Regions from separate parts of the Rhodococcus sp. 27YEA15 genome, predicted to be linked through region 4. Evidence: riboswitches for the same ligand, from Rfam matches in the RefSeq annotation. Region 4 holds a riboswitch; each other region holds the start of a gene.
The links. A riboswitch is a leader RNA that binds a small molecule or an ion and turns the genes downstream of it on or off. The one in region 4 is predicted to bind cobalamin.
Positions count from the first base shown of each region.

Region 1: it holds a riboswitch for cobalamin, as region 4 does, so the genes downstream of both, ABH922_RS19105 (FecCD family ABC transporter permease) here and ABH922_RS00745 (CbtB domain-containing protein) in region 4, are expected to answer to the same signal.
Region 2: it holds a riboswitch for cobalamin, as region 4 does, so the genes downstream of both, ABH922_RS02355 (ABC transporter substrate-binding protein) here and ABH922_RS00745 (CbtB domain-containing protein) in region 4, are expected to answer to the same signal.
Region 3: it holds a riboswitch for cobalamin, as region 4 does, so the genes downstream of both, ABH922_RS15540 (ABC transporter substrate-binding protein) here and ABH922_RS00745 (CbtB domain-containing protein) in region 4, are expected to answer to the same signal.

Region 1 covers NZ_JBMHHW010000001.1:4,097,674-4,101,884, reverse strand. The annotation lists gene ABH922_RS19110 (CoA transferase) at 1-2,214, shown strand, start outside; cobalamin riboswitch at 2,414-2,550, shown strand; gene ABH922_RS19105 (FecCD family ABC transporter permease) at 2,599-3,693, shown strand; gene ABH922_RS19100 (ABC transporter ATP-binding protein) at 3,690-4,211, shown strand, end outside.
Region 2 covers NZ_JBMHHW010000001.1:503,529-507,739, forward strand. The annotation lists gene ABH922_RS02345 (FecCD family ABC transporter permease) at 1-160, opposite strand, end outside; gene ABH922_RS02350 (class I SAM-dependent methyltransferase) at 171-953, opposite strand; gene ABH922_RS02355 (ABC transporter substrate-binding protein) at 954-1,961, opposite strand; cobalamin riboswitch at 2,021-2,202, opposite strand; gene ABH922_RS02360 (flavodoxin family protein) at 2,354-2,827, opposite strand.
Region 3 covers NZ_JBMHHW010000001.1:3,276,099-3,280,309, forward strand. The annotation lists gene ABH922_RS15535 (FecCD family ABC transporter permease) at 1-967, opposite strand, end outside; gene ABH922_RS15540 (ABC transporter substrate-binding protein) at 967-1,962, opposite strand; cobalamin riboswitch at 2,081-2,251, opposite strand; gene ABH922_RS15545 (MMPL family transporter) at 2,300-4,211, shown strand, end outside.
Region 4 covers NZ_JBMHHW010000001.1:160,783-164,993, reverse strand. The annotation lists gene ABH922_RS00760 (LuxR C-terminal-related transcriptional regulator) at 1-661, shown strand, start outside; gene ABH922_RS00755 (alpha/beta fold hydrolase) at 674-1,417, opposite strand; gene mhuD (mycobilin-forming heme oxygenase MhuD) at 1,463-1,771, shown strand; cobalamin riboswitch at 1,848-1,972, shown strand; gene ABH922_RS00745 (CbtB domain-containing protein) at 1,998-2,192, shown strand; gene ABH922_RS00740 (CbtA family protein) at 2,183-2,947, shown strand; gene ABH922_RS00735 (NAD(P)-binding domain-containing protein) at 3,006-4,211, opposite strand, start outside.

The sequences.
Region 1 (4,211 bases), 3.9 Mb from region 4:
GCCGAGTCGTGGGAGGACCGTGTCGAAGTTCCGCGGTGGTCGCCCGATGCCCGAGCATGGGACACCGTCACATTCACCTCCGGAACCGAGGCCCTCCCCAAGGGGGTCGTGCACACCCATCAGACCACGATGTACGGGCTCCGCGCCTACGTCGGAGACCGACTCGGACTCACCGCCGGCGACGTCGTGTTCATGCCGTCGCCGATCTGCCATGCCTCCGGCATGGAGTGGGGGTTGCGCACTGCGATCTACGTGGGTGCCCCGTTGGTGTTGCAGGATCGCTGGGATCCGGAAGTGGCGCTTGACCTGATCGACACGCACGGCTGCACGTACACGTTGGCGGCCACCCCGTTCATCGTCGACCTGCTCTCGGCAGCGTCCACCGGACCGGTACGGGGGCAGTCGCTGCGATACGTCGCATCGGGCGGCGCGGCGATTCCGCGCCATCTCTTTCCTCGGGTTCGCGAGACTTTCGGCGCCGAACTGTTGGCCGTGTTCGGTGCGAGCGAATCTTACGTCACCACGGCGACCACTCCGGGCTCGGCTGATCTGTTGGCGATGTCCGACGGAAATCCCTTGACTGGCATCGAGGTTGCGATCCTCGACGAGGAAGGTGATCCGGTACCGGCAGGTAGTGCGGGTGAGATCGTGACTCGCGGTCCGCAATTGTTTCTGGGCTACCTGGGGGACCCCGATCTGACTCGACGGAGCTTTCGCGGAGAGTGGTACCGGTTCGGCGACCTCGGGTTGATCGATGACAACGGCATGCTCCACGTCACCGGACGTATCAAGGACATCGTGATCCGTGGGGGCGAGAACATCAGCGTCCGTGAGATCGAGGAAGCGCTGGCTGGGCATCCGTCGGTCGACGGTGTCGCTGTGGTCGGCTACCCGGACCACCGGCTCGGGGAAAGGTGCTGTGCGGTGGTCGTGCCTGCGCCCGGGCATGCGCCTGATCTGCGTTCGTTGACGCAATTCCTGCTCGAACAAGGAATTGCAACGTTCAAACTGCCGGAGCGTCTCGAGTTGATAGATGCACTGCCGATGACGGCGACGGGAAAGGTACGTAAGGCGGATCTGCGCAGCAGGCTGGCCGAACGACACACGCCGGGGGCGCTGGCCGGGATCAGGGTCCTGGATGTGTCGATGTATCTGCCGGGGCCGTATGCGAGTTTGATGCTGGCCGATCTCGGTGCCGACGTGATTCAGGTGGAACCGCCAGGTGGAGATCTTGCGCGGTCTGTCGAACCGAGAGTCGGTTCGGACAGTGCTCTGCACAACTGGGTGGGACGGAACAAGCGCAGTCGCTCTCTCGATCTCAAGACCGAGGAGGGTCGCGATGTGTTCTTCGAGCTCCTTCGAGAGGCCGATATCGTGGTCGAGGGATTCACACCTGGGGTTGCCGATCGTCTGGGAATCGGCTATCGGCAGTGTGTTGCAGTCAAGCCCGATATCGTCTATTGCAGTGTTTCCGGTGCGGGGAACAGCGATCCGAGTCTTCGATCGCCCGGTAACGATCTCACCTACCAGGCTCGCTCAGGTTTCCTGGACCAGTCGCGAGATGCGGCGGGCGATCCGGTACCGGTAGCGCCACCCGTCACCGACATCACCGCCGGACTCCATGCGGCTGTCGGGATACTGGCAGCATTACATCACCGTGATCGGACGGGTGAAGGTCAGCATGTCGATGTCAGTCTTCTCGGTGCAGCGCTGAGTTTAGTTGCGCCACAAGTGATAAAAGCGACCTCGCCCGAACCGGTCCGTGAGGAGGACGACCATAACCGTGGACATGATCCGGCGTATCGAACTTATGGAACATCGGATGGATTGCACGTAGCGATCGGAGCATTTCAGCACAAGTTCTTCGTTCGGCTGTGCGAACTGGTGGGACGCCCGGAGCTCCCGACCCTGAGGTACAGCGATCCACTCGAGGTTGCGGCAGAGCTGGAGACGGAGTTCGCGAGCCGGACCCGCGCCGAATGGTCTGATCTACTCGGCGACGCCGACGTTTGCTATTCGCCGGTCAACTCCATCCGTGACGTCCTCGCCGACAAACAGATCGTGCTGCGGCAGGATTTCGTCGACGTGAGCAACTACGACGGCGTCGTGACACCGCAACTCCGCAATCCGATCCGGATGTCGGGGACACCGCCGCAGATGAGGACCTCGGCGAGTCCGGTATCGCCGGCAGCGTTGCAGTGGAACGAAAGGTGACGCTCACCCCCGGGTGCAGTGTCGCGCCATATTCGTGGCGACGTGTCGGCGGGCAACGCGCACTGCTGGGTGCGTCGGCTCGACGGAAAGCCCCGTCCGGGCATCGATCTCGGCCGGCGCGTACGAGAAATTCGCGACCTGACCGAGTTCCCTCCCCGCCGCCGACGCCTCGGTGGCATCCGATCCGGTGTACGGACGACCGATGATCGTCCGCTATGGTTTTGAACGTCATCAACGAGGTACTGGGAAGTCGGTGCAAACCCGACGCGGTCCCGCCACTGTGAGGTCGCCGTAACGGCGGCCGCAGCCAGATACCACCCTCGTCGACGTTGTGTCAGACCACGAGGATGGAACAGTCACACCATGAAAGTTGTAGGCGGAGCTATGCCTTCGCCAGGAGTTCAGACTCCGCGCGAACACGTACCGCAATCGCCGGTACGTGCAGTTCGGGGACGGTTGCGGGCGCGGACGGCGCTGCCCGTTCTGCTGCTGCTCACCGTCGCCTCGGCGATCTGCGCGCTGGCGTTCGGTGCGGAGATGCTGCCGGTGTCCACGGTGGTGGACGTGGTGCACTCGCGGTTCGGCGGACCAGCCGTCACCCGCTCGGAACTGGCCATCGTGTGGGGAATTCGTGCGCCGCGCGTCCTGCTCGGGCTGGTTGTCGGAGCTGGATTGGCCGTCGCCGGGGCAGTGGTGCAGACCCTGGTCCGCAATGCACTCGCCGATCCGCATCTGCTCGGTGTCTCGTCCGGAGCGAGTGTCGGTGCGACGGCGGTGATCACCACCGGCCTGTTCGCCGGGATGGGGATCTGGGCGCTGAGCCTCGGCGCCATGGTGGGGGCTCTCGGTGCGGCGATACTGGTCTTCACCATCGCCACCCTGCAGGGCGGGATCACGCCGCTGCGGCTGGTACTCACCGGAACCGTCACCGCTTCCGCACTGTCCGCGATCTCGAGCTTTCTGGTGTTGCGCACCAATGACTCCCAGGCAGCGCAGTCGGTGCTGTTCTGGCTACTGGGCTCGCTGGCCGGGGCGTCGTGGGACAAACTGTGGCTGCCGCTGGCCGTGGTGCTGGTCTTGACGGTTGTGGTGTTCGCACTGCACGGATGGCTCGACGCGCTCGCGGCCGGACCGGACGTCGCAGCCTCCCTGGGTATTCCGATCCGCACCCTGCGGAACGTGCTGTTCGGTGTGTTGGCCGCACTGGTCGGCACCATGGTGGCGGTATCGGGAGCCATTGCATTCGTCGGTCTGGTCATCCCGCACGTCACGCGAATGATCGTCGGTGCCCGGCACCGGGTGGTGCTGCCTGCAGCCGCGCTGATCGGCGCCATGTTCCTGGTGTGGGTCGATGTCATCGCACGGACGTCACTGCGTCCCACGGAGATCCCGCTCAGCGTCGTCACCGGTGTGATCGGTGCCCCGCTGTTCCTGCTCTTGCTGGGCAGGCGTCGTTACCGGTTCGGCGGCAGTTCGTGACCGGGGCGGCGACAGCGCTGTCGGCGCACGGGGTCTCGGTACGCATCGACCGACGTACGATCGTCGACAGCGTGGACCTGGAGGTGGACGCGGGGTCCGTCGTCGGGGTGGTGGGGCCCAACGGATCGGGCAAGTCGACCTTGCTGCGCGCGCTGTCCGGGCTGTCGACGCTCAGCGCAGGCGACGTGCGAATAGATGGCGTCCCGGTGCGATCCATGTCGGCGCGCACGCGGGCCCGCGCCGTGTCGTTCGTTGCTCAGGAAGAAGATTCGCCGGCCGATCTACTCGTCCACGAATATGTGGCACTCGGGCGTACCCCGCATGCCAAACCCTGGACCATCGGCGGCAAGAGCGAAGCGCTGGTGGTGGATCGGGCACTGGGAGAGGTCGGCGTCGGCGGCCTGCGCGACGCCTCGATGGACTCACTGTCCGGCGGTGAGCGTCGGCGCGTGGTACTGGCCCGCGGACTCGCCCAGGACGCCGGCCTGCTCATCCTCGACGAACCTACCAATCACCTC
Region 2 (4,211 bases), 340 kb from region 4:
CGCCGAGGTGACCGAAGACTATCGAGGTCACCTCGGCGACGGACAGCCCGGCAGGGCCGAGGGTGATCGCACACGCGATCGACGCCGTCAGTGCGATCGCACCGAACACCCACAGCCCTGCCACGGCAGCGGAATTCCGACGCAGACGCAGACGGGTCATCTCGCGCCGGTCATTTCACGCCGTAAACCACGTAGTCGTCGAAGAACTGCCATACCGTTCCGGACTCGGAGAACCCGGCCTGGTTCAGTGCAGCGACGTGGAAGTCCACTGCGGTGGTCGGCGGGGCGTCGCGTCCGGCGAACCGCCGCTCACGCTCGGCGACCAACGCGTCGATGCCCGGCACTGCGCGCACCGTCTCCCACCACGCGTCCCAGGTGGGAGCACCGCCTGAGAACGAGGTGTGCTGCGTCTGCTCGTCGTGGCGCGCTGCCCACCGGCGGGCTACCGGTGTACGGGAGTCGAAGCGGAAGTGGTCCCCGTTGAGGAGAACACCACCCGGTGTCAACACATCGCAGACCTGTCGGTACAGCTCGACGAGCTGATGGGGGAGCAGCCAGTGCAGGGCAGTGGTGGAGACCATCGCGTGTACCGGAACATCGATCGCGTCCGCCCAGTTCGTGTCGAGAAGGTCGGCGTCGAGAAGTGTCAACCGGTCGTCGAAGCGGGTGGTGGAGCGTCGGGCCAATTCGAGCAGCATCGGATCGTGGTCGATCCCGATCACCGACGCGTCGGTGAACCGGTCCAGGATTCGAACACCCAGCGAACCCGGGCCGCACGCCAGATCCACTACCGTGAACGGGTTCTCCGCACAGTGCAATTCGAGAGTGTCGAGAATGACGTCGAAACGCTGCTCGCGTCCGGCGATGTACGCGCTCTGCTGGGCGTCCCAGTCCTTCACGAGCGCTGCGTAGTCGACGCAGGGGTGGTCGACGCAGGGGTGGTCGACGGACATCTAGATCACGCCCAGCGTGCGCAGACCGTCGGCAACCTGCTCGATACCGCCGATGTTACGGATGGACGGGTCCATGGTGGTGCCGTCCAGAATGATGTACCGCTTGTTTTGCACCGCAGTCAGTTTGCTTGCGACAGGATCGGATTCGAGGAACGCGATCTTGTCGGCTGCGCTGTCGCCGTCACCGCCGCGATCGAGGTCGGCGAGAACCAGGACAGTCGGATCGCGGTCCAGGATGCTCTCCCAGCCGATTTCGGGCCAATACTGACGGTTGTCGTCGAAGGCGTTCTTCGCGCCCACCGCGTCGGTCATGATGCCGGGGGCGCCGCAGCAACCGGCGAAGTACGGGGTCTTGGTGGCGGCATACCACCAACCGAGAGTGACATCGTCCGCGCCCAGAGCTTTGGTTGCGGTGTCCGCTCGGCTCTTCAGAGAGTCGATCAGTTCCTTGCCCTTGTCGCTGACGTCGAACAGCTGTGCCACCTGGGTGATCTCGCTGTACATGTCTGCGAGCTCGAGTGGCCGGTCCTGCTCGGCGTCCTGGCCGGAGCATTCGCTGGGGGACTGGTACGTCTTGACCCCCAGATCCGTGAACCGGCTGCGATCGGCAATTCCCTCGGAGGTGAACGTGTAGTTGAAGGTGGTGTAGACGAAGTCGGGTTCACGTTCGAGGACGCTCTCGAAGGACGGGAACTCGGTGTCGAATGCCTTCACCTGATCCCGCGCCGAACGGAGGTCCGGCAGAACGTCGTCGTCGCTCATCGCGTAACCGACCATGCGGTCCTGCAGGCCAAGCGCCAGCATCAACTCGACAGCTGGTTGGTTCACGGCGATCGCACGCTCGATCGGCTTGTCCACCGTGACGGCCTGGCCGCAGTTCTGCACGGATACGGTCACTGAATCGGAGATCGACGCGGTGGAGTCCTTGCCGGACGAACAGCCCATCAAGGTGGCGCCGAGCAGGAGAGCGGCGGCGGCACCGGAGAGGTGTGCACGGGAAAGCGACATACAGGCTCATTCTCGCAGGGGGCTCGTTCGCGGAGCCCGACACGGGGTGAGCAGATGCCGGGTGGCACCTGCTGCCAGCCGGTCTTCGGACTCGGGATCGTTCCACCCAGGCGCCTTCCCAGATATTCATCCAGTGGCATATGCCCGGGCGGTCACCCTCACCGCTGCGCGTCAGTTCCGGAATTACACCGGATTCCCTGACCCCTCGTGTGAGGGGTCTGCTGGCGTACAGGAACTTATCACCAGGTCGGAGGCCTGGATGTGGTCAGGTCGCGTCGTCTCCTCGACGACGCAGTCGCGCACCTACCAGTTTGCCAGGTATGCGCAGCTCGGCCGTTAGCCGGCGACTGCTCTCGCCTGCGGCAGGCGAGAGCAGTCGGCAGTGCAGCCTGTCAGGACGCGGTACCGACCGCATTGCGTAGATGTTCGGCGAAGGATCGTGCCGACTCCAGATCGGAGTCGTTCGGTCTACCCTTTCGTAATCCGCCGACGAGCTTGAACGGTAGGAAGGTGTCGAAGGCGCGCGCGGAAAAGCCGCCGACCACCTCGAATCCTTTCTGCTCGAGCGAGTCGACCATTGGTCCGGAAAATCGGTGGATCCGCGACTCGGGAAATCCGCTGGTTGCGAAGACGAATGCCTTGCGTTGCGGCTGAGCGGGCAGCGTGTCGACGAACGCGCGTAGTTGTGAATGGAACGACCCGAGGTAGATGCCGGACCCGAATCCCACGAGATCGTAGGCGGCGAGTTCAGTGGCGTCGAACTGCCCGGGATCGACCACTCGGGCTTGCAACACATCACCGATCGCATCGGCGATCTTTTTCGTATTGCCGTGAGAAACGGAGGTGCACACTATGATTGCTTTCACGACGTACTCCTGTGTATTACCGTTCGGGGTGTGTTCCCGTTCGCGATGAACTGGTTTCGGTCCGTGGTTCGAATCGCCCGGAGTACATCCTAGCCGGAAAGGGAACCGGCTTCGCCATGGCCCGCGGTCCTGGTGGAGAGTCGATCTGTGCGGCACCGGTCGGTAGGACAGGCTGGGCGCACGGATTCGCTCGAGGTGTTGCAGGCATCGTTTCGATCATCGATGATTCCATGAATTACACACTTGTACATAGGAGTTCATTGCCGATTCGGAACCTCATGTAGCGTCGACGGGAGGCCGAATCGTTTCTTTCTCAGTCGAATTCATTGCGTAGCAGTGATTCATGGCTGGGTGATCAGGTTGCAGTGCCGATGTGGAGTGGGTGTTCGAGTCGTCTCGCGATCTGCGGGAGTCGGTCGATGCGAGATGAACCTGAAACGTATGTTGCGAACAAAATTGCGGAATCGGCATTGTCGTCTGTTCGACCTATGTTGTCCTCCAGCTATTTTCACCACCTTCTTGAAGGAGTCGAAACGTTCTCGGCAGAAGTGAATGGAGTGAGACCTTATTCAGGGGTTCTGCAGGGCCGACGCTATCGGTGCGATTTCGGGATCGAGGGGACGGAAATGTCGAGATCACTCTGTGGATGTCGGCATGGAGCTCCATGTGAGGGGTCGTCAACGGTGGGGAGTCGATCGTGTTTCGACGATGGAAAGTAGGCCGCGCCCTGCGCAAGCGAGAAGCTGCCGCAATCTCGCAGGCGCCCCCGTCGACCGAAGCTCGCAGTTGAGGCCGTCGACCACCTGACGGGAGGTATGCAGGTCATCTCCGGCCACGAACCTGCACCTGACTGTTTCTCGAGTGTCAATTGCAAAGGAGATCGACCATGTGCTGCGACAACAGGTGCCGTGACTGTGCGCACGGAAAATGCTCTGTCTGCAATGCTCTGTCTGCAATGGGGACGGAAAGGTCTGGGGGACTTTCGGGAACTGCACGCGATGCCATGGCCAGGGCGGTACGCCGTGCGCACGGCATCGCTGAACCGCGTCCGCGGCACCTGCACTGCGATGTGAGTGCAGGGCGGGCGGAGACCTTCGAGCGAGGATCGAATCACGTCTCGCACGACGCCCCCGGCCGGATACGGTCTGCCGACCGTATCCGGCCTTTCCTTGGCGTCAGCTCTCGGCGAGGTGTCGAAAGCCGACGTGTCATGCCGGGTGGGTGGGCAGGGCTCGCTCTCGCGCCGGTCGAGGCTGCACGGTCCTCTCGACCAGTGGGAACAATCGGAGCCCACCGACTGCTGAAAGAAATCTGACGCCTCGGGAATTGATTCGAAGCCAGGCACGTTACTTGAGTCTGTAACGCTCAACTTTCTTCAAGGAGG
Region 3 (4,211 bases), 3.1 Mb from region 4:
CCACACCCACCGGCACCTCGGTCGACTGGGCGACCGACCGCGACGCAGTATCGGCAGCCACCATTGCCACCGCCCCTAACAGCGCCGCTGCCGGAAGCAGTCGGATCGCCCTGGTACCCACCATGAATCCCGCAAGGTGCGGAATCAGCAACCCGATGAATCCGATACCACCGGCAACACTGACAGCGGCTCCGGCAAGTACGGACACTGCCAGCAACGACAGCACCCGAAAACGGCGCACGTTCATACCGAGAGCCGCAGCGCCGTCGTCACCGGTCTGCAGCACGTCCATCCATTTGGCACTGAGCAACAGGGCAATACCGATCACCAGCAGGGTCAGCGTCGGAAACGTCAGTGTCGACCAGCGGGCGTCACCGAATCCACCCGCCAGCCAGTGCATCAGGCCGGTGATATGACGCTCGTCTGCCACGACGAGCATGACGAAGGTGATGAGGGCCGAAAATATCTGCCCCAGCGCCACACCCACCAAGATGATCGCCGTCGGCTGTGGATATCGGCCGCCGATGAGCAAGGCGAGGAAGAGCGGAATCATGGCGCCGACGAAAGCGGCCACCGGAATGGTGAAAACACCGAGTACACCTGATCCGATACCGAGAACGCTGACCAGCACAACCATGAACCCGGCGCCGGACGAGACACCGAGGAGGTACGGATCGGCCAGGGGATTTCGGGTGACGGCCTGCGCCACGGCGCCTGCCATGGCCAATGACGCGCCGACCACCGCGGCGGTGAGCGCGCGGGGCAGGCGGGAGTCGATCACAATCGACTCCCGCGCCGGTGTCCACCAGGTCTCGAAACTTCCCGGGAGCATGCGCGAGCCGACTATGGCCCACACGTCGCCGACCGGAATACGTACCGAGCCGAACGAGACTGCCAATCCCATCACCACAGCCAGAGCTACGGCAAGCCCCAGCAGTAGCGCCGAGTACCCGGACCGGGTGCGCATCACGGTGTCGTGACCACGCCCGGATGCAGCGCCGCTGCAATGGTTTGAGCCGACCGCACCAGACGGGGGCTCTCGAAGAAGTCGGAGAGCGGGACAACCACGAACCGATTCTGTTGAACGGCCGGAGTGGTAGCCATGACCGGGTGCGACTTGAGGAAATCGATCTTCTGCTCGGCGGACTCGTCGCCGTAGTCGAGGACGACTACCGCCTGCGGAGCGCGTTCACCGACAACTTCCCACGTGGTCTTGACGTATGGCCGCTCACCTTCGGAATAGATGTTCGATGCCCCGGCGTAGTCGCCTACCAACTGACCGACACCGACTCCACCGATCGTCGTCGGCACGTCCTTGCCGCCGTCGTAGAAGAAGGTCGGCACGACCGGGGTGTCGGCAACAGCAGCCTTCACCGCGTCAAGTCCGCCGACAACCTGCTCGGTTACCGCAGCAGCACCTTCCTCGACACCGAGAACTCGGCCCAACTGCGAGTAATCGTTCTCGAGCATCGAGATGTCCGGAAATCCCTTACCGCAATATTCGGAGAACAGAAAGGTATTGATTCCCCGCTCCGCGAACAGCTCTCGGGACCGGCCTTCCTTCTCTTGGAAGGCACTGCTCATGCCGCCCACGATCAGATCCGGGTCCAGATCGAGTATCTGTTCTGCAGTGGGGTACTCCTTGGCCAGGTTGGTGATCTTGGCGAACTGTTCTGCGGTTTCCGGCGTGGGAGTGGCATTGCCGTAACCCATTCCGACGATCCGATCCCCGACGCCCATCTCTATGAGTACCTCGGTGACGTGGTTGTTCATGGTGACGATGCGCTGTGGAGGTGCGTCGAAGGTTTCTTCACGATCACAGTTGGTGATCGTGACTGGTTGCGCGAAGGATTCGGTGGATGCCGAGTCCTGGGCCGCATCGCCCTTCGAACAACCGGCAGCGACGAGAGCGACCGCGAACAACGACACTGCGGCGCGAACTGGGGTGAATTTCGGTGACACGAGGACCTCGAAAGGGGGCTCAGAGCCACGAAGGAGAACCCGGCGAACTCTCGGGCCCACATACCGTCACGGGCCAGAGCTCCCGCTGGACTTCCGTTTCGTAGACCACGACGAATGGGATGTCGCACACCACCCGGCGGGTAATCGGGCTCGTCCGCACCCGGCGAATACCGAGTGCCGACCTACCGTTGCGGGTCAGCGCCGGATTCGGACCGGCTTCCCCCACACGCGTGGCTTGCAAGTGCTTGAAAGCAGTATGCACGACGCTTCCGGAAGAAGACCAAACGACCACTACAGTCGACCTCGAACCGAACCGTCACCACACCGGAGTTGATCAATGACACGCTGGGCCCATATCGTCGTAGCTCGAAAATGGTGGGTTCTGTCCCTCGCGGTTCTGATAGTTCTCATCAGCGGTGTGTGGGGCCTGGGAGTGTTCGGCAAACTCGGTCAAGGCGGATTCATCGATCCGGGTAGCGACTCCGCGAAGGTCGCGAACATCATCGAGGACAACCTCGGACCGCAGACCCCGGACATCATCGCTCTCTACACCCCGTCCGACGGCGGCAGCCTCGACGACATCGGTCCGGCGGTGAACACCGTCATCGACGCGTTTGAGGCCGACGTACCGACGGCAGCGGTGAAGTCCTACTGGACTGCCGACGCCACCACCCGCGCAAACCTGCTCTCGCACGACGGACGAACCGGCGCCGTCGCCATCACCTTGGCACCGGACTCGGGCGTCACCGCTGCGGGCTTCGCCGATGTGCTCACCACCCTCGACGTGCCAGGAGCCGATGCGCAATTCGCGGGCAACACCGTGGTAGGCATTGCGTTCAACACCAAACTCGAACAGGATCTGGTGGTCGCCGAGGCCATCGCCATCCCGATCACATTGGTGTTGCTGGTGTTCATCTTCGGTGGGATCGTCGCGGCGGCGGTCCCGGTATTCGTCGGAATCCTCAGCGTTCTCAGTGCTCTCGCAGTGCTTCGGCTCCTGACGTTGTTGACCGAGGTGTCGTCGTTCTCGATCAACGTCGCCTCCTTGCTGGGCTTGGGACTGGCCATCGACTACGGACTGTTCGTCGTCGGCCGTTTCCGTGAGGAATTGAATGCGGGGTCGGAACCGGGTGCTGCTGCGAGACGAACCCTTCTCACCGCGGGTCGAACAGTCATGTTCTCCGGATTACTTCTCATCTGCGCGTTCAGCGGCATGCTCGTCTTTCCCCAAGAGGTCATCAAGTCCCTGGGCTTCGGAGCCATCGCAGCAGTGCTCAGCGCGGCAGTCCTCTCGCTCACCGCTGTTCCGGCTTTGTTGGCCGTCCTCGGCCATCGCATCAATGCCTGGACCTGGCGCAAGGATGCCGCCCAACGCGGTGAGGAACGCTCACAACGGTTCTGGGGTCGAGTCGCTTCCTGGGTGATGAAACGCCCCGTCGCCGTCTCCGTCACCATCGTCGCCATTCTTCTGGTAATGGCGTCGCCGCTTCTCGGTGCACGCCTGGGCGAACTCTCGTACACCGCTCTACCGGACAATGATCCAGCTCGTATCGCGACGGACACCCTTGTCAACGACTTTCCGCAGACCGGCAACGGGGCCACGCTGATCTTGCAGGCAGAAGGTGCCTCGACGCTCAATCCTGCCGAAGGCGCGGCGATAGCCGAAGCCGCCGGACAGGTGGACGGTATCGGCCAGGCAATCGTGGTCGCCAGTACGGCCAAACTGGTGGCCGTCCAGGCTTTCTACAGTGAAGGCTCCACTCCGGAGTCGCAGAGCGCCGCAGTCACCGATCTGCGGGCCATCTCGGCTCCGGACGGAACCCGACTCCTGGTCGGCGGCGGTCAGGCAATGATCGACGACGGCAACAACGCCGTCTTGCACTGGCTGCCTGTCATGGTTCTCATCATGGTGGGCTCGACGTTGATCTTGTTGTTCCTCGCGTTCGGTTCCGTGGTGTTGCCCATCAAGGCCGTGCTGATGGCAGCTCTGAGTCTGGCCACCACATTCGGCGTCCTGACGTTCGTCTTCCAGGACGGTCACGGAGTGCAATTGCTCGGTGTCAGTCAGACACCGCTTGAGGCGACGTTCGTCGTACTGATCCTGGCAGTCGTCTTCGGGTTGTCCACGGACTACGAAGTCTTCCTGATGTCACGCATGGTCGAAGCGAAAAACGGTGGTGCGACCACGGAAGAGGCCGTCAGGTTCGGGGCCGAGCGCACGGGACGCATCGTGACGGCGGCCGCATTGC
Region 4 (4,211 bases):
GTCGGCGTTCGCCACACCGCTCATGAGGTCCACCGAGACAGATCTACTGCTGGCGCTGGGCGAAGGCAACAAGGCGGCAGCCCTCGCCGAGCGCATCGTCGATCCCGCGTCCAACCCGTGGACGTTGACGTCGGTCGCTCGACTCCGTCAACGAACCGGCCACCCCGAGGCCGCCATCGCACTATGCCACCAATTCGACTGGGCACGTGATTCGTATCCGCGCGCGCACATGGAAACCCTACTCGTCCAAGCAGTTGCACACGACGCGCTGGGAGAGCAGCGATACGCGACCGACGCCTGGTCCAAAGCGTGCAGCATCGCCGACCAGACGGGACTACTCCGGCCGTTCTCGACCATTACCGCAGCGGACGTCGACCGCCTGGAATCAGCAGCGAAAACCGACTCGCCCGCGCTCGCCGAATTTCGGAACTCCCTTCACCGGGAACCTTTCCCACCATCGGTGCACATAGTCTCTCTGACCGAGCGCGAACGCACCGTGCTGGCACTGCTGTCGCTGGGGCTGGGGTCGGCGGCGATGGCCGACAAACTCTTCGTATCCGTCAACACCGTCAAGACCCAACTCCGGACCATGTACCGAAAGCTCGACGCGCACAACAAGAACGAGGCCATTGCCAACGCGCGGGAACTGCGCTTGCTCTGAAACGAACACCACTCAGGATCGACGGTGTTCGACGAGTAAATCCGTCACAGCGGCGCGGTAAGACTCCGGCTGATCGTCGTGAACGAGATGTCCGGCGTCGGCGATACGCACGTAGCGAGTGCCGGGTCGCCGTGCCATCTCCTGCATCTGCCCCGGCGGGGTGATCGTGAACTCGCCCTCGACGAGCAGTGCGGGAACCGACACCGCGTTCCACTGATCCCAGAAATGTCGGATACCCCATTCCTCGGAGATGTCGCGGAAAGTGGAGACATCTCCGTGCAGGTACCAGCCGTCGTCGCGGCGTTCGAACGAGTCGAGAAAATACTGCCCGGCCACCGGGCCGAAGAAATCGGTCACGGCGTCCGCCGATGCAAACGGTTGCGGCCACGCCGCCACCATCTGCGCCCAATCCGCAGCGGTGCGCCCCCGAAAGTCGGGGGCCATGTCCTCGAGCACCAACGCCGTCACCTTGTCCGGGTGTGCAGCCGCGAAGCACCAGGCGTGCAGCGCACCCATCGAGTGCCCGATCACGATCATCGGCTCGCCGATCTCCGCGACGGCGGACGTAAGATCCTCGACGAACGCTTCCGTGGTCAGTTCGGCCGGTGCCGGTCGTGCGTGGCCGGCCGCGTCGAAGGTGTAGACGTGACCGAACTGCCGAATCCACGGGACGTGCCGACGCCAGGTGCGGGCACTGCCCATCAGTCCGTGCAACAACAGAATCGGCCTGCCGCTCCCACCTTCGTCATGCAACACGAGTGTCACCGTACGCGCGCAGGACACACAGGTAATGTCGATTCCATGGCAGTCGTGAAGATCAATGCAATCGAAGTTCCCGAGGGTGCAGGCCCCGAATTGGAGAAGCGGTTCGGAGCGCGTGCTCACGCCGTGGAGAACTCTCCCGGATTCCTCGGATTCCAACTCCTTCGCCCCACCGCCGGTGAGAGCCGCTACTTCGTGGTGACGCAGTGGGAGTCCGAGCAGGCATTCGCCGACTGGCGTGACGGCCCCGCTCGTGAAGCTCATGCAGGCGAACGCGCGAAGCCGGTAGCCTCGGGCGCATCGCTGCTCGAGTTCGAAGTTGTCCTGGACGTGGCAGCAAAGAGCTGATCCGGTCGAGGATTGTGCTCGCGTTGCGAGCACAATCCTCCTCACGCGTTGACACGAGCGGGCCGTAGTGCCAAAGTTCGCTTGTTAACGCGATGGTTCGACAGGAATCCGGTGCAAGCCCGGAGCGGTCGCGCCACTGTAATTCTGGGCGTCCCGCACGCCCAGACAGCCAGATACTTCGGCCATCGCATGGACCTAGGGGACGCGAAAATCCCAGGAGGCTTCGATGGCTCTCGCCTATTCTCCCGATTCGTCGATCGACTCGGCTCGACTCGCTTGGATCGCCGCAGCCGTGGTGCTGCTCTCGATGCTCGCGCTCTACGTGGTCGGATTCGACCAGGGCGCGATATCTCGTACCGGCATGTACATGCATGAACTCATGCACGACGGACGCCACCTGATGGGCCTGCCGTGCCACTAGTCGACAATTTCACGAAGCTTCTCATTCGTGGTTTGTTGGCCGGTTTGATCGCAGGCATCCTTGCCGGCGGTGTCGCGTTCGTGCTCGGTGAGCCGCACGTCAATGCCGCCATCGCGATCGAAGAGGCCGACAGTGCTGCCGACGGATCCGCCGGTCACACCCACGGTGACGAAGAAGCCCCGCTAGTCAGTCGCGACGGCCAACGTGGCGGCCTGTTCCTGGCCACCTCGCTGGCCGGGCTCGCGCTGGGAGCGATCTTCGCCGTCGTCGCCCACTACGGTCGTCGAATCACCACAATGTCTGGACCGCTACTGGCGATCATCATCGCCGTCGGAGGCTGGTTGGCCATCGAGGCCGTACCGTTCTTCAAGTACCCGGCCAATCCTCCGGCCGTCGGTGATCCCGACACCATCAACCAGCGAACCCTCTTGTGGCTCGCTGCCGTGATCCTCGGACTGCTGGCCGTCACCGCTGCCGCAGCTGCCGCGAAAGCCGTCGCCGGACACGAGTTCCTGTCCGTGCGCATCGCCGCTCCGGTCGCAGCTTTCCTGGTGATCGTCGCGATCGGATACATCTCACTTCCCGGCGTCAACGAGGTGGGCTCCGACTTCCCGGCCACCCTGCTCTGGGAGTTCCGACTCTCGTCCCTCGCCACCCAGGCAACGCTCTGGCTGGTGCTGGGGTTGGCCTTCGCTTTCCTGACCGACCGGGCCACCAAGAACTCCGAGATCGCTCGCAAGTTCGCGGTCCGCTGACCCGTTTGCTGTGCGCCTTTGTCAACCCTCGGGGGTTGACAAAGGCGCACAGCAGTTTTTAGGTCAGGTGATGTACTTCCTGAAGTCCGTAGACCGGGGTCGGGATCCCCTCGTAACGGGCCTTCAACTGCAGGGCCAGGTACAGCGAGTAATGGCGCGACTGATGCAGATTTCCGCCGTGGAACCACAGCGCTTCCTGCTGCGTCGGCTTCCACATGTTGCGCTGCTCACCCTCCCACGGCCCCGGATCCTTGGTCGTGTCCGAGCCGAGGCCCCACACCTTGCCGACCTTGTCGGCGGTGTCCTGACCTATCAGATCTGCCACCCACCCGTTCATAGAGCCGTAACCGGTTGCGTAGACCACCACGTCGGCAGGCAGTTCCGTGCCGTCTTCGAGGATCACGCTGTTCTCGGTGAGTTCACGGATGTTGCCGTGGGCAAGCTTGATGTCACCGTTGGCAACGAGTTCGGCTGCACCGACGTCGATGTAGTAGCCCGACCCGCGTCGTAGGTACTTCATGAACAAGCCCGAGCCGTCGTCGCCCCAGTCGTGGTCGAAGCCGGCCTTCTCGAGACGATCGTAGAAGTCCTTGTCGCGCTCGCGGATGGCGTCGTAGACGGGGATCTGGAATTCGTGCATGATCCGATACGGCAGCGAACCGAAGGTCAGATCCGCCTTGTGCGTGGTCATCCCGGCGGCCAGTGCGCGCTCCGAGTACAGATCGCCCAGACCGAGGTCCATGAGGGAATCCGACTTCACGATGTGCGTCGAGCTGCGCTGCACCATCGTGACGTCGACGCCGTTCTCCCACAGGGCGCCGCAGATGTCGTGCGAGGAGTTGTTCGCGCCGATGACGACGACCTTCTTGCCCACGTACTGATCCGGGCCGGGGTGCTTGCTCGAGTGGTGCTGATCGCCGAGGAACTTGTCCTGACCGGGGAACGTCGGGACGTTCGCCTTGCCGGACATGCCGGTCGCCATCACCAACTGCTTGGGACGCAACGTCAACTGCTCGCCGTTACGGTTGACCTCGACGGTCCATTCCTGCGTCTTCTCGTCGAACGACGCGGAGGTGCAGGTGGTGGAGCTCCAGTACGGAACCTCCATGACCTTGGTGTACATCTCGAGCCAGTCGCCGATCTTGTCCTTGGGAGCGAACACCGGCCAGTTCTCGGGGAAGGGCATGTACGGCAGGTGGTCGTACCAGACCGGGTCGTGCAGGCACAGGGACTTGTAGCGGCCACGCCACTGATCACCGGGGCG